Regions from separate parts of the Prauserella oleivorans genome, predicted to be linked through region 1. Evidence: riboswitches for the same ligand, from Rfam matches in the RefSeq annotation. Region 1 holds a riboswitch; the other holds the start of a gene.
The links. Region 1 has a riboswitch for thiamine pyrophosphate ahead of thiO (glycine oxidase ThiO). Riboswitches for the same ligand answer to the same signal wherever they lie in the genome.
Positions count from the first base shown of each region.

Region 2: linked by a shared signal. The riboswitch ahead of ACFSZT_RS10945 (thiamine ABC transporter substrate-binding protein) and the one ahead of thiO (glycine oxidase ThiO) in region 1 are both predicted to bind thiamine pyrophosphate.

Region 1 is NZ_JBHUNT010000001.1:1,554,527-1,561,598, reverse strand. It holds gene thiD (bifunctional hydroxymethylpyrimidine kinase/phosphomethylpyrimidine kinase) at 1-566, shown strand, start outside; gene thiD (bifunctional hydroxymethylpyrimidine kinase/phosphomethylpyrimidine kinase) at 671-1,522, shown strand; gene ACFSZT_RS07750 (ion transporter) at 1,533-2,345, shown strand; gene ACFSZT_RS07745 (MarR family winged helix-turn-helix transcriptional regulator) at 2,350-2,775, opposite strand; gene thiG (thiazole synthase) at 2,852-3,628, opposite strand; gene thiS (sulfur carrier protein ThiS) at 3,631-3,831, opposite strand; gene thiO (glycine oxidase ThiO) at 3,831-4,946, opposite strand; TPP riboswitch at 4,942-5,047, opposite strand; gene thiE (thiamine phosphate synthase) at 5,079-5,762, shown strand; gene ACFSZT_RS07720 (hypothetical protein) at 5,740-6,768, opposite strand; gene ACFSZT_RS07715 (MFS transporter) at 6,892-7,072, opposite strand, start outside.
Region 2 is NZ_JBHUNT010000001.1:2,199,984-2,207,055, reverse strand. It holds gene ACFSZT_RS10960 (ABC transporter permease) at 1-36, shown strand, start outside; gene ACFSZT_RS10955 (ABC transporter ATP-binding protein) at 38-1,051, opposite strand; gene ACFSZT_RS10950 (ABC transporter permease) at 1,052-2,668, opposite strand; gene ACFSZT_RS10945 (thiamine ABC transporter substrate-binding protein) at 2,644-3,693, opposite strand; TPP riboswitch at 3,724-3,834, opposite strand; gene ACFSZT_RS10940 (4a-hydroxytetrahydrobiopterin dehydratase) at 3,868-4,158, shown strand; gene ACFSZT_RS10935 (hypothetical protein) at 4,326-4,553, shown strand; gene ACFSZT_RS10930 (maleylpyruvate isomerase family mycothiol-dependent enzyme) at 4,833-5,456, opposite strand; gene ACFSZT_RS10925 (SRPBCC family protein) at 5,453-5,926, opposite strand; gene ACFSZT_RS10920 (ArsR/SmtB family transcription factor) at 5,928-6,266, opposite strand; gene ACFSZT_RS10915 (hypothetical protein) at 6,316-6,516, opposite strand; gene ACFSZT_RS10910 (PaaI family thioesterase) at 6,596-7,072, shown strand, end outside.

The DNA of each region.
Region 1 (7,072 bases):
AGATCATCCAGGCGGTGGCGAAGACGCTCGACGAGGTCCACATCGGACGCGGCACCGGCACGCCGTTCGTCGTGGACCCCGTCGCCGCCTCCATGCACGGCGACCCGCTGCTGCGGGAGGAAGCCCTGGAGGCCATCCGCACCGAGCTGTTCCCGCGCGCCACGCTCGTCACGCCGAATCTCGACGAGGTGCGCCTGCTCACGGGCGTGCACGTCACCGGCGAGACCACCCAGCGCGAGGCGGCCGACGCCCTCCTCGCGTTCGGACCGGAGTGGGTGCTGGTCAAGGGCGGCCACCTGCACGACAGCCCACGATGCGTGGACCTGCTCTCCGACGGCAGCCGGTACGTCCGGCTCGACGGGCCACGGCACGCCACCGAGCACACCCACGGCGGCGGCGATACCCTCGCCTCGGCGATCACGGCGTCGCTGGCCAAAGGCATGGCCGTGCCGGACGCCGTGGGGGAGGGCAAGCGGTTCATCGAACGCTCGGTCGCGCAGGCCTACCCGCTGGGCAAGGGAATCGGCCCCGTGTCGCCCTTCTGGCGGCTCGCCGGAGGCAACTGAGCGGCCCGGCCCGGTACCGAGAGGCCTGCCCGGAGAGTGGGCGCGGTGACACCGGCCGCGCCCCCGCTGGTCCGGCCCACACCCGGCCAGCGACACTGGAGGCCATGAGCGAAGCCCGACCGCCCGCCGCACTGACCATCGCCGGGTCCGACTCCGGCGGAGCAGCCGGCCTGCAGGCCGACCTGCGGACGTTCCTGACCTGCGGCGTGCACGGCCTGGTCGCCGTCACCGCGGTGACCGTGCAGAACACCCTCGGCGTGCACGACAGGGCCGACATCCCGGCGCACATCGTGGCAGGTCAGATCGAGGCGGTGGCCGCGGACATGGGCCTCGAGGCGGCCAAGACCGGCATGCTCGCCTCCGGCGAGATCATCCGCGCGGTCGCCGCCGCCTGCGACGCGGCGGGCATCGGGAGGGACACCGACGTGCCCTTCGTCGTCGACCCGGTCGCGGCCTCCATGCACGGGCACCCGCTGTTCGACGACGCCGGGCTCGACGCACTGCGTGAGGAGCTGCTGCCCCGCGCGACCGTGCTGACCCCCAATCTCGACGAGGTCCGGCTGCTCACGGGCATCGAGGTCACCGATCGGCACCTGATGCGCGACGCCGCCGCGGCGCTGTACGAGCTGGGGCCTCGCTACGTGCTCGTGAAGAGCGGCCATCTCGTCGAGGACCCGGAGTGCGTCGACGTGCTCTACGACGGCTCCGAATTCCTCGAGCTGCCCGGGCCCCGGTTCTCCACCCCGCACACCCACGGCGCGGGCGATGCCATGGCCTCCGCGCTCACCGCGGGGCTGGCGCGCGGCATGACCGTGCCGGAGGCGGCGAGGTTCGGCAAGTGGTTCGTCAGCAACGCCGTCGAGCACTCGTACCCGATGGGGGCGAAGGTCGGGCCGGTGTCGGCGTTCTGGCGGCTGGCCGCCGAGCCCGGGACCGGACAGCGATCACCCGAATAGGATCCGGCGCGTGACTCTACGCGCCCGGCTGCGCCGGCTGGTCGAGGACCGCCGGTTCCAGAACCTCGTCATCGCCGTGATCATCGTCAACGCGGTCACGCTGGCGCTGGAGACCTCGCGCGACATCGTGGCCGGTTACGGCGGCCTGCTGCACACGGTCGACTACATCGCGCTGGGCATCTTCGTCGCCGAGCTGCTCGCGAAGATCTACGTCTACCGCGGCGCCTTCTTCCGCGACGGCTGGAACCTCTTCGACCTGGTGGTGGTCGGGATCGCGCTCGTACCCGCGAGCGGACCGTTCGCGGTGCTGCGGGCGCTGCGGATCCTGCGCGTGCTGCGGCTGGTCTCGCTGGTCCCGTCGATGCGCAAGGTGGTGGCCGGGCTGCTGGCCGCGGTGCCCGGCATGGCCTCGATCGCCGCGCTGCTCGGGCTGATCGTCTTCGTGGCGGGCGTGATGGCGACGAAGCTGTTCGGCGGCATCGTGCCGGACGACTTCGGCGACCTCGGCACGTCGCTGTTCACGCTGTTCCAGGTGATGACCGGCGAAGCCTGGCCCGACATCGCCGATGCCGTCATGGAACGGGCACCGATGGCGTGGATCTTCTTCGTCGTCTACATCCTCGTGTCGAGCTTCGCGGTGCTGAACCTGTTCATCGCCGTGGTGGTGAGCGCGATGGAGGAACAGCTGCGCGATGAGATCCGCGAGGAAGAGGACCGGCAGGCCGCCGAGCAGGCGGCGGTCAACGAGCAGATTCTTGCGGAACTGCGGGCGCTGCGCGCCGAGGTCGCGCGGCTGCGCGAGCGGCAGCCCGACCCGAGCTGACCCCTCACTCCCCGTCGTCGAGCAGTGCCTCCAGCGCGGGCAGCGCGTCGATGAGGGCCTGGCGATCCCGGTCGGACAGGTTGTCGATGCGCCTGCCCAGCTCGTGCACGCGCGTGGAGCGGACGCCGCTGAGCAGCTGCTCGCCTTCCTCGGTGAGGGTCGCGAGCCAGGCCCGCCGGTCGGCGGGATCGGACTCCCGGCGCACGTATCCGGCCTCGACGAGCGAGGCGACGATCCGCGACATCGTCGCGGCGGCCACGCCCTCCTTTGCGGCGAGGTCGCCCAGCCGCAGCTGCCCGTGCGCGCCGAGCGTGGCCATGGCCGAGATGGCCCCGTGGCCGGGCCCGGGCGAACCGGCCTGACGCAGTGATCGCGACAGCCTGCCGATCGTCAGGAACAGCCTGCGTGGGATGTCGTTCGGCGTGGTCACCTGCGCTCCTTCGGGTACGCGCGCCTGAGATCGCGTTCACGATACGTGGCCCGGGCGCGCGGGCGCGTCAATCCGGTCAGCGCGGCGGAGACGAGGCCTGCGCCCAGAACCGCTGCGGCACGCGGCCGGCCTGTCGCGCGAGCCTGCCCGCCGTCACCGCGGCCCGCATGGCGTGCGCCATCCGTTCGGGGTCCTGCGCCCGCGTGACCGCCGTCGACAACAGCACGGCGTCGCACCCCAGCTCCATGGCCAAGGCGGCATCGGACGCAGTGCCGATGCCGGCGTCGAGGATGATCGGCACGCCGGCCCTGGCGACGATCAGCTCGATGTTGTGCGGGTTGCGGATGCCGAGGCCGGTGCCGATCGGCGCGCCGAGCGGCATCACGGCGGCGCAGCCGGCCTCCTCGAGCCGCAGAGCCAGCACCGGGTCGTCGTTGGTGTAGACGAGGACGGTGAAGCCCTCGGCCACGAGTTGTTCGGCGGCGTCGAGGGTCTCGACCGGGTCGGGCAGCAGCGTGCGGTCGTCGGCGTGCACCTCGAGCTTGACGAGGTCGGTGCCGAGTGCCTCCCGGGCGAGCTGGGCCGTGAGCACGGCTTCGGCGGCCGTGCGGCAGCCGGCCGTGTTCGGCAGCAGGGTGATGCCGAGCCTGCGCAGCAGATCGAGCACGCCCGACCCGCCCTCGGCGTCGGCGCGGCGCATCGCGACGGTGGTCAGCTCGGTGCCGGACGCCACGAGCGCCCGTTCGAGAACGTTCAGGTTCGCGGCGCCGCCCGTGCCGATGATGAGGCGTGAACTCAGCTTGAGATCGCCGATCACCAGCGTCTCGCCGCTCTCGGAGTTCATGTCGGTCATCGTCAACCTCCCTGGACGGCCGTGAGGATCTCCAACCGCGCGCCGTCCGGCACGACGACACGGGCCCACTCCGCGCGCCGCACGACCTGGCCGTCGAGCGCGACCGCGACACCCTCGCGCGCGGTGCCGAGCGCCTCCAGCAGGTCGGCGACGGTGCTGCCGTCGGGGAACTCCCGGGCGTCCCCGTTGACTGTGATCCGCATCAGACTCGTTCCTCACTGCGCATGCGTTCGGGATGTGCCGCGGTGACCCCCGGCGGTGGCTCCGTGCCCGCGAGCCAGGCCAGCACGGCGTCGGCGGTGACGGGTGCGAGCAGCAGGCCGTTGCGGTGATGCCCGGTGGCCGCGAACACGCCGTCGCCGAGTTCGCCGAGGTAGGGCAGGTTGTCCGCGCTGCCCGCGCGGAGACCCGCGGCGGTCTCGGTGAGCTCGTACTCGGCGATGCCGGGGAAGACGCGTTCGGCGTTGTCGAGCAGTCGGCGCACGCCCCGGGCGGTGACGGCCGTGTCGAAGCCCGCCTCGTACTGCGTGGCGCCGAGCACCAGCTCGCCGTGCTCGCGTGGCACGAGGTAGACGGGCTCGCCTTCCACCATCGCGCGGACCGTGTGCCGCGGCGGTGGCAGCGTCAGCCTCCGGGAGCGCAGGCGCAGGATCTCGCCCTTGAGCGGCCGGACATGCCCGGCGAGCCGGGGAGCGAGCCGTCCGCTCCACGCCCCGGCGGCGAGCACGACGAGCTCGGCGGCGTGGCCCGCCGTCGCGGTCCGCACCACTCCGGGTTCGAGTGCCACGACCTCCTCGGCCACGAACTCGGCACCGTGCGCGCGGGCGGCGCCGCGCAGGGCGTCGAGCAGCCTGCGGTTGTCGACGGCCAGGTCGCCGGGCACCAGCAGGCCCGCGGTGACGGAGCTGCCGAGCCCGGGTTCGGCGTGCCGCAGCTGCCTGCCGGTCACGTAGGTGGCCTCGCGGCCCAGGCCGTGCAGGTAGTCGGCGAGGATCCGCAGCTGCTCGGCGTCGGCGCGGTCGAATGCGGCCACGACGGTCCCGGCCAGGGACAAGCCCGGGTCGAACCCGTCGGCCCGTAGCTCCTCGGCGAAGCGGGGCCAGCGGCGCAGCGATTCCTCGCCGAGCTCGAGGACGTCTTCCTCACCCGGCCACGCCTCGGTCACCGGGGCGAGCATCCCGCCCGCGACCCAGGAGGCGGCCTGGCCGGGCCGGGGGTCGAACACGGTCACGCGATGCCCGGCGGCGGCGGCACGCCAGGCGACGGCCAGGCCGATGACGCCGGCACCGACGACCGTGAGGTGGGGTTGGCTGGGCACTGTCGATCACGCTCCCTGCGCCGGCATGACCCGGATCAGGTTCCACGGTCGGAGCTGCTGCTCCCTCTCAGCCCGTTTGCGGGGCTCCCGTGCGGACGTCACCAACATACAGGGCCGTACTACGGTGACGCCATGCCCGGCCTCAACGGTGATCAGATCCGCCGGCGTCTGGCGGACGCCCGGCTGTACCTGTGCACGGACGCCCGCAGTACACGTGGCGACCTCGCGGAGTTCGTCGACGCCGCGCTCGCGGGTGGCGTCGACATCGTCCAGCTGCGCGACAAGACGAGCGGCGCGCCGCTGGAAGCGCGGTTCGAGCTCCAGGCGCTGGAAGTGTTGGCGGAGGCGTGCGCGCGCCACGGGGCGCTGCTGGCGGTGAACGACCGAGCGGACGTGGCCCTGGCCGTGGACGCCGACGTGCTCCACCTCGGCCAGGATGACCTGCCGGTGGATCTCGCGCGCCGCATCGTCGGGGACGGTCCGGTGATCGGCCGGTCCACCCACTCGCTGGACCAGGCGCGGGCGGCGGCGGTGGAGCCGGGTGTCGACTACTTCTGCGTCGGGCCGTGCTGGCCGACACCGACGAAGCCCGGACGCGAGGCACCCGGGCTGGAGCTGGTGCGGGCCGTGGCCGCCGAGATCGGCACGCCACGGCCCTGGTTCGCCATCGGAGGGATCGACGCGCAGCGCCTGCCGGAGGTCGTGGCGGCCGGGGCGGACCGGGCGGTGGTCGTCCGGGCCGTCACCGAGGCCGACGACCCCCAGGCCGCCGCGACCGGCCTGCGAGAGGCGCTCAGCCGCCCTCGCTCGGAGTGACCTCGGCACCTCCGCCGGACTCGCCGCCGAGGCCCGGCAGCGGAACGCTCTCGGTTTCCTCCTGCGTCGGCTCGGGCTGCTCCTCGACCGGGCTGCTGGGCTCGGTCGGTTCGACCGGCTCCGACTGCTCCGTCGGCTGCTGCTCCTCGGACGGCACCGGCGTGCCGGACTCCGTAGGCTCGTAGGTCGGCTCGGTCTCGTCGCCGGGCTGCTGCTGCTCGCTCGGCGCGGGCGTCTGCTCCTGCTCCTGCTGCCGGCCCGGGTCCTCGCGGTACTCGGACTGGCCGGACGTGTTGCCGACCAGCTGTCCCACCGTGCTGCGGCCCTGACCCGACACCGAGCTACCGGTCGCCAGCTCGAACCCGGTGAGGATGAACATGCCGATCACGAACGCCGCGACGCTGGTTCCCAGCACCACCGGCCACCGGCGCTTCAGCCAGCCCCATTTGTCCTGCTCGGTCGCATCCGGCTGCCCGGCCTGCTGCGCACCGAGGTAGACGGTCTGCTGCTCGCTGCCCGGGGCGGCGATGTAGCGCGTCTGCTCCTCCCCCAGCGGGCCGATCCGACGCGTGCGGTCGTCGCCCGGAGCAGCGATGTAGCGGGTCCGTTCGTCGCCCAGCGGACCGATCCGCCGGGTCCGTTCGTCCTGCGGTTCGGCCAATCGGGTGGTCGGCGGCGCCGAACTCTGGTTCGCCGCGGACGTCCGTCCGGGCGAGCCCTGGACACGGGTCTGCCACCCTCTGGCGTCGGTGATGGCGGCCGCCATCGCCTTGGCCTTCTTCGTCGCCTCCTTGGTCTTGCGCAGCGACCGCAGGTACACCTCGCTGCCGACCGTGCTCAGGACGCTCATGACACCGGTGCCGATCACCGTCCCGTAGACGCCGAAGAACGAGCACAGAAACGCCGCGGTCGTCGCCGCCAGCCCCGCGGCGATCAACTGCGCGGGTTTGAGACCGGACTTCTCCGATTCCTCGTCCTCTCTCTTTTCCTTCTTCTCCTCAGCCATGATTCCGATCGCTCACGCGGACTCCCCATCTCCAACACTCCAACGTTGAAAACGCCACGGATGCTCCCGGCGTTGCCAGAAGTGAGCACGAACACGGCGCAATTTCGAGTCCACAAAGGACTGTCAGCGGCTCACAGATTCTTCACGTGGCGTAGCCGTGCGGAGCACGTTGTCGCGAATCCCCGTCGCGAGCGCCGCCCCGGTGACGGCAAGCCCAAGACATACCCACAACGCGGTGCGCCAACCCGCCGTCAGGGCGACCGGATCGGAATACGCCGCGCCGCTCAGCCCGGCCACGGCGGGC
Region 2 (7,072 bases), 650 kb from region 1:
CTGGCCTACGCCCGGCTCGCGACGAAGGACGGTTGACCTACCGGCCGATGACGGCCAGCCCGTCCGGGTCGAGGGCCAGCCGCACACGCTCGCCCGGCTGGACCCCGGCGGCCATCGTGGCCACGGCGTCCACTGTGGAGGGACCGGAGCCGGGCCGGACGGTCAGCCGCACGTGGTCGCGCCGGTGCACCCGGCTGAGCACCTCGCCCTCGACACCGGACTCCGCGACCCGCAGCGCGTGCGGACGGAGCCCGAGCGACACCGGACCGTCCAGCGCCCACGGCACCCGCGCCGAGCCGAGGGCACACGTGACCCGGCCGTCGACGGCCTCCCCGGCCAGGACGGTCGTCACGCCGAGGAACCGCGCCACCCGCTCGTCCACGGGGCGGCGCCAGACGTCCAGCACGTCGCCGACCTGCTGGATCCGCCCGTGATCGAGTACGGCCAGCCGGTCGGCGAGGGTGAACGCCTCCTCCTGGTCGTGGGTGACGAGCAGGGTGGTGATCTTGGCGCGGCGCAGCACGGACGCCAGATCGAGCGCCAGCAGCTCACGCAGCTCGGCGTCCAGACCGGAAAGCGGCTCGTCGAGCAACAGCAGCCGCGGCCGGGGCGCCAGTGCCCGCGCGAGCGCCACCCGCTGTGCCTCACCGCCGGAGAGCCCGGTGACCTTGCGCCGCTCGTACCCGGCCAGCCCGACCAGCTCCAAGAGCTCGCGCACCCGGCTTTGCTGTTCCACTTTCGGGGTGCCGTGCATGCGCAGGCCGAACGCGATGTTTCCCGCGACGTCGCGGTGCGGGAACAGCTGACCGTCCTGGAACACCAGTCCGAACCCGCGCCGGTGCACCGGCACGTTCGCGAGGTCCGCGCCGTCCCAGCGCACGGTGCCGGCGGCCGGGGGGTCGAGCCCGGCGATCGAGCGCAGCAGCGTCGACTTGCCGGACCCCGACGGTCCGAGCAGCGCGAGGACCTCACCGTCGGCGATCTCCAGCCGCACGTCCGCGACGGCGGTGAACGACCCATAGGCCGCGGTGAGCCCGTCCACGGTCAGCATCTAGAACTCCCCCACCTGCGCGTGCGGCGACCGCAGCCGGTCGATCACGGTGGCCACCAGAGCGGTGACGAGCATGAGCAGTGTGCACGCGGCGTAGGCCATCTGACTGTTCACCTCTCCCGGTCTGCTCATCAGCGCGCCGATCGCCACCGGCAGTGTCGGGGCGTCGGGCCGGGCCAGGAAACTCGTCGCGCCGAACTCGCCCAGTGCGACGACGTAGCCGAACGCCGCCGCGGCCGCCAGCGACCGCGCGGCCAGCGGCAGGTCGACCTCCCGCCACACGCGGACCGGCCCGGCGCCCAGGGTCGCCGCCGCCTGCCGGAGCCGCTCGTCGACCGATCGCAGCACCGGCAGCACCATGCGGATCACCAGCGGGATGATCACCAGCGCCTGCGCGAACGGCACCAGCAGTGGTGACGTCCGCAGGTCGCCGGGCAGCGCGCCGAGCGTGATCAGGTAGCCGAACCCGACCGTCACCGCCGAGACGCCCAGCGGGAGCATGAGCGCGGCGTCCAGCACCTCGCCCGCGGCGCGGGCACCACGCTCCCGTGACCTGCGCAACGCCACCAGGGCGACGGCGGCGAGCACCCCGACGGCGACGGCCAGCACCGTCGCGTCGGACGCGGTGCGCAGCGAGTTCAGTGCGGCATCCCAGCCGGTGACGTTCAGCGCGCCCCGCTCCCCGAAGCCGGCCAGCGCACGGTAGCCGTCGAGACCCCAGCCGTCCCGAGTGGACAGTGAGCGGACGAGCAGCGCCCCGATGGGCACCAGCAGCAACGCCAGCACGCCGAACGCGGCGAGCACCACCCACCACTCCCCGCCCTCGGGCCGGCGTGCCGTCTCCGCACGCGCGCGCAGGCGGGCCGCCGTCTCGCGTCGCCTGCGCGCGACCGCGCCGATCACCAGCGCCGCGATCACCGCGCCCAGCTGCACCAGCGACAGCGCGGCCGCGCCGGAGAGGTCCAGCAGGTCGACGGTGCGCACGTAGATCTCGGTCTCCAGCGTGCGGTACCGCGCGCCACCGAGCATGAGCACCACCCCGAAGCTGGTGGCGCAGAAGAGGAACACCACCGCGGCCGACGACGCGACGGCGGGCATCAGCGCGGGCAGCGTCACCGACCGGAAGGCCCGCCACGGGGACGCGCCGAGCGCCCGCGCAGCGTCCTCACCGCGCCGGTCGAGGTGCGCCCACAGCCCGCCGACGGTGCGCGCCACGACGGCGACGTTGAAGAACGCGTTGGCGAGCACGATGGCACCCACGCCGCCGCCGGGCCAGAGCGCCTTGAACGCCAGCCCGACCACCACGGTCGGCAGCACGAACGGCACCAGCAGGAACGTGCGCACCACACCGACCACGCGCAACCGCACCCGCGCGAGCAGGAACGCCACCGGCATGCCCGCGACGAGCGCGACGAGCGTCGACGCCGCCGCCTGCGCGACGGTGAATCCGGCGAGCTCCCACGTCTGGGCCTCGGCGAGGGTCGACGTGACGCCGCCGTTGGTGAAGCCGAGCCGCACGATCGCCACCACCGGCCACGCGAAGAAGACGGTGAGGAAGACGATCGGCAGCCCGGCGAGCGCCGTGCCGCCGGCTAGCCTTGCAGCAACCCGCGCCATCGCTCGATCCACTGTTCGCGCCCGGCCTGCACGCGCTCCCCGGGCAGCGACGCGGGCGACTGCGGCAGCGGCGCGGCCTGGGCCCAGCCGGACGGCAACGCGACGCCCTCCCGTGCCGGGTAGACGTACATGTTCTCCGCGACGGTCGCCTGGAACTGGTGCGAGAGCAGGAAGTCGACGACGCGGCCCGCCGCCTCCTCCCGCTCGGTGTTCGCGAGCACGCCCGCGTACTCCACCTGCCGATAGCAGGTGTCGAGCAGTGCCTTGGTGCGCGACTTCCCGTCCTCTCCGATCTCCGCGGCGGGCGACGAGGCGTAGGAGACGACGATCGGCCGCGGGCCCCGACCCGACGAACCGGAGAACTGCTGGGTGTAGGCCTCGGTCCAGCCGCTCACCACCTGCACGCCGTTGTCCTTGAGCCGAGACCAGTAGTCGTACCAGCCGTTCTCGCCGTACCGCGCGATCGTGGCGAGCAGGAACGCCAGTCCCGGCGAGGAGGTCGCGGGGTTCTCGACCACCAGCAGGTCGCGGTAGCGGGGGTCGGCGAGGTCGTCGAAGGTCTGCGGCTCGGGCAGGTTCCGCTCGGCGAACCAGGTCCGGTCGATGTTCACGCACACGTCGCCGACATCGACCGCCGAGAGCCGGTTGCGGGAATCGATCGAGTACCGCTGCGGACCGCGGTCGGCCTCCGGGCTGGTGTAGGGCGCGAAGACACCCTCGGCGAGCGTGCGCGACGCGAAGGTGGAGTCGATGCCGTAGGCGACGTCGGCGATCGGGTTGGCCTTCGTGAGCACGAGCTTGTTGGCGAGCTCTCCCGCGTCGCCCTGCTTGACGACCCGGATGCGGATGCCCGACTGCTGCTCGAAGGCGTCCAGCACGCCTTGCGGTGCGGCGAACGACTCGTGCGTGGCGAGGGTGACCGTGGTCGGGCCCTGCTCGTCCTCGCCGTTCCCGGTGAACAACGTGCAGCCTGCGGTGAGTGCGCCGGCGAGTGTCAGGACCGCCGCTCGGCGAAGGAACTTCATCAACCCTCCTCGTCGTGCCCGGCGTCGTCCGGCAAGGAGAGTGCGCCTCCCTGCGCCGGCATGATCCGGATCAGGTGCGAACGGTCGTGGGCTCGCGCCCACCTCTCAGCCCGGCCAGGCCGGACTCCCGTGGCAAACGTGCAGCGTACTCGCTCCGGGCTCACCATTGGACACATGGCAGAGCTACTCGACGACGACCGCATCCAGAAGGCACTCGAGCACCTTCCGCACTGGCGCAGGGTCGGCGATTCGATCACCCGCGAGGCGAAGCTCGCGAGCTTCCCGCAGGCGATTCAAGTCGTCAACCGCGTCGCCGAGATCGCGGAGAGCGAGAACCACCATCCCGACATCGACATCCGCTGGCGCACCGTGCATTTCACGCTCAGCACGCATTCGGCGGGCGGCCTGACGGAGAAGGACGTCTCGCTGGCGGGCGAGATCGACAACGCCATCGAATCCATGTGATCTCGGGCGCGATGCGGCCACTCGGCAACCTTTGTTTGTCGTCGTGCGTTCCCTGGGTACCACCACGACAGGAGGGAGTGCGAATGAGCCGATTCAGCTTTGGTACCAACGGATCCGACCGCTCGGGACGCCGGCACGAGCCACAGTCGCCACGTCGATTCCGGATCATGGCGGCACTGGGGCTGATGGTTCTGATGGCCCTGGGCGCGGGAGTGCTGCCCGCCGCCGCGGCGACCGAGAAGACCGAGCAGGCGGCGTCGGCCCCGTGGGACGAGATCACCCAGGCACTCGTCGTCGGCAGCACAGCGTTCGGGATGATGATCGCGCTGGCGTGCGCGGTGCTCTACTACACCGCGAAGGGACACCGCCGACAGCACGAGGGCGGCGTGGGCTGAGTCACATTTCCGGCGCGACGCTAACAGTGCCGATGATCGAGGCGCTCTCACGGGTGAATCCATCCACTCGGCCCTTGGGGAGCCATTGATGCACCGCGCCCCCGTTCTCGACCCGCGCACGCAAGCCCTGGTGACGGCGTTCGCCACCACGGTCACCCTGCTGTTCGTCATCCTGCTCGCCGCGGCAGGCTGAGAAACGGGTTCTCCGCGACGGCACCGGCGGCACATGTCACGTCATGGCCGCCGGTCGTTCGCACCCCGCACACGGCCGCCCGGCGGTCACTCCCTGATCCGCGCGGCGAGCTTCGCCTTGCCCGGGCCCGTCAGCTCGTCGACCACCCCGCGGCGGCCGGCGATGGCCATGACCAGCGGTTCCCCGTTGCCCCGCACCTCGGGTCCGCGACCCTTCGCCCAGTCCAGGTCCTCGGCCACCACCCGGAGTCCACGAGAGCGCCAGAACCCCCGGATCGGCGGCGCGACGACCGCCAGCGGCAGCACGGCCCGCAGCCGCTCGGCCGGGACCTCGCGCGGCTTGCCGAGGGCGCGGCGGATGTCCTGGTGGTGGATCAGCCCGTCGAGCAGCCCGATGAGCCCGCCGAAGCCTGCGGTGAGACCACGCGGCGTCAGATGGGTGTTCAGCCGCTCGAGCAGCTCGTCCGGTGTCCGGCCGCGATACTCGGCGACCCCGACCTGGTTCACCCGACTCGGCCGGAACCACCCGCGGGCGAACTGCCGGACGAGCCCACGCCGGTCGAGGTCCTCGTAGCTCAGCAGGTGCACGACGACGTCCCGGACGCGCCAGCCCTCGCACAGGCTCGGCTGCTCCCACTCCTCGGGGGTCAGCGTCGCGAGGAACGCCGCCAGGTCGGCGCGTTCGTCCCGGGCGAGCGCCAGCGCGGTCATGACGCCACCGCCGCGAGCCGGTCCAGCGTGCCACCCCAGCCGCCGGGAGAGTCGAAGATCGCGTACATCGCGTCGGCCTGGTCGCCGTAGCGCTCCAGGTGCCGGTGCCGGAGCTCCAGCCGCGTGCGCCCGGCCGTCTCCTCGGTGAAGGTCACCTCGACCTCGGTTTCCAGGTCGGGGTCGTACTGCCAGTTCGCTCCGATCTGCCACAGCAGAACCACCCGCACGGGCGGTTCCCATTCCGCCACGCGACCCCACGTGCATTCGCTGCCGTCGACGCCGCGTTCGTACCACCGGCCACCCACGCGCGGCTCGATCACCACCTCGGCGATCGCGGCCTCGCTGATCGAGTGCTCCGGTGGCCAGAATTCGGTCATGCGGGTGGTGAACAGCGCGAACGCGCGGTGAACGCTGAGCGGCACGGTCACCGACCGGCGCACCTCCACCTCGGGGATCGACTCGGTACCCATGTCACGCCCTCTCTCCGGGCTCGCCGGACCGTTCCGCCTCGGCGGCCGCGAGGCGGGCGAAGTTGTCCATTGTGGTCGACCAGAAGCGGCCGAGATAGTCCTGAACGGTCGCGAACCCGGCGGGATCGACCCGGTAGACGTGCCGGGTGCCCTCCACCGATTCGCGGACGAGGCCGGCTTGCTTCAGTACACGCAGGTGCTGCGACACGGCAGGCCGCGAGATCGGCAGGGTCGCGGCGAGCACACCCACGGCCTGCGGTCGCTCGGCCAGCCGCTCGAGGATCAGGCGGCGGTTGGGGTCACCGAGCGCGTCGAGCGCGGCAGCAGCGTAACCGGACACTCGGCCAGTATCGACGAACGGTAAGCCACGGTCAACCGTAAGCCGTCACTTACTCTTCTGGTGGCTCCGGGGCCGGGCGCGGGGGCTCCGGGAGACCCTCGATTCGCGCGCCGCTGCCGGGATAGCGCGTGGGCGTCTCGTGCGGGTACTGCTCCGCCGCGCCCTCCGGCTTCCGGCGGCGCGGGAACGGCGGCTGGTGACCGGGCCGCTCCGGAGGGTCGTCGGGGCGCGGGTGTTCGGGTGCGGGCATCGATTCCCTCCTTCCCTCACCCCGACGATAGGCGCCCAGGCCGCCCGGCCGCGGTTGGCGAACTTGGAATGATGTCGCCATGACCGCCGATCCGCAGTCCCGTGCCTCCGGGACGAGCATCCAGGAGACGTACTACCCGGCGCTGAACTGCTTCGGCTGCGGACCCGCCAACGCGCGCGGGCTCCGGCTGCGCAGCTTCGAGGTCGACGGCGTCGTGAGCGCGACGTTCACGCCGTGGCCGGAGCACGACAACGGCGCGGGTTTCCTCAACGGGGGCATCGTGTCGACCGTGCTCGACTGCCATGGAGCCGCCGCCGTGATGCTGGAGGCACACCGGCGTGGCTGGAAACCGGCTCCCGGCGCCGACCTGGCGTTCGTCACGGCCGGACTCGACGTCCGGTTCCTGCGCCCGACACCGCTGCGGGAGCCGGTGGAGCTGACCGCGGAACTCACCTCGGTCGCCGAGTCCGAGATGACGGTGGTGTCCCACATCCACTGGGGCGGCAAGACCCGCGCCACGGGTACGGCGGTGTGGAAGCGCTGGCGGCCGCGGACG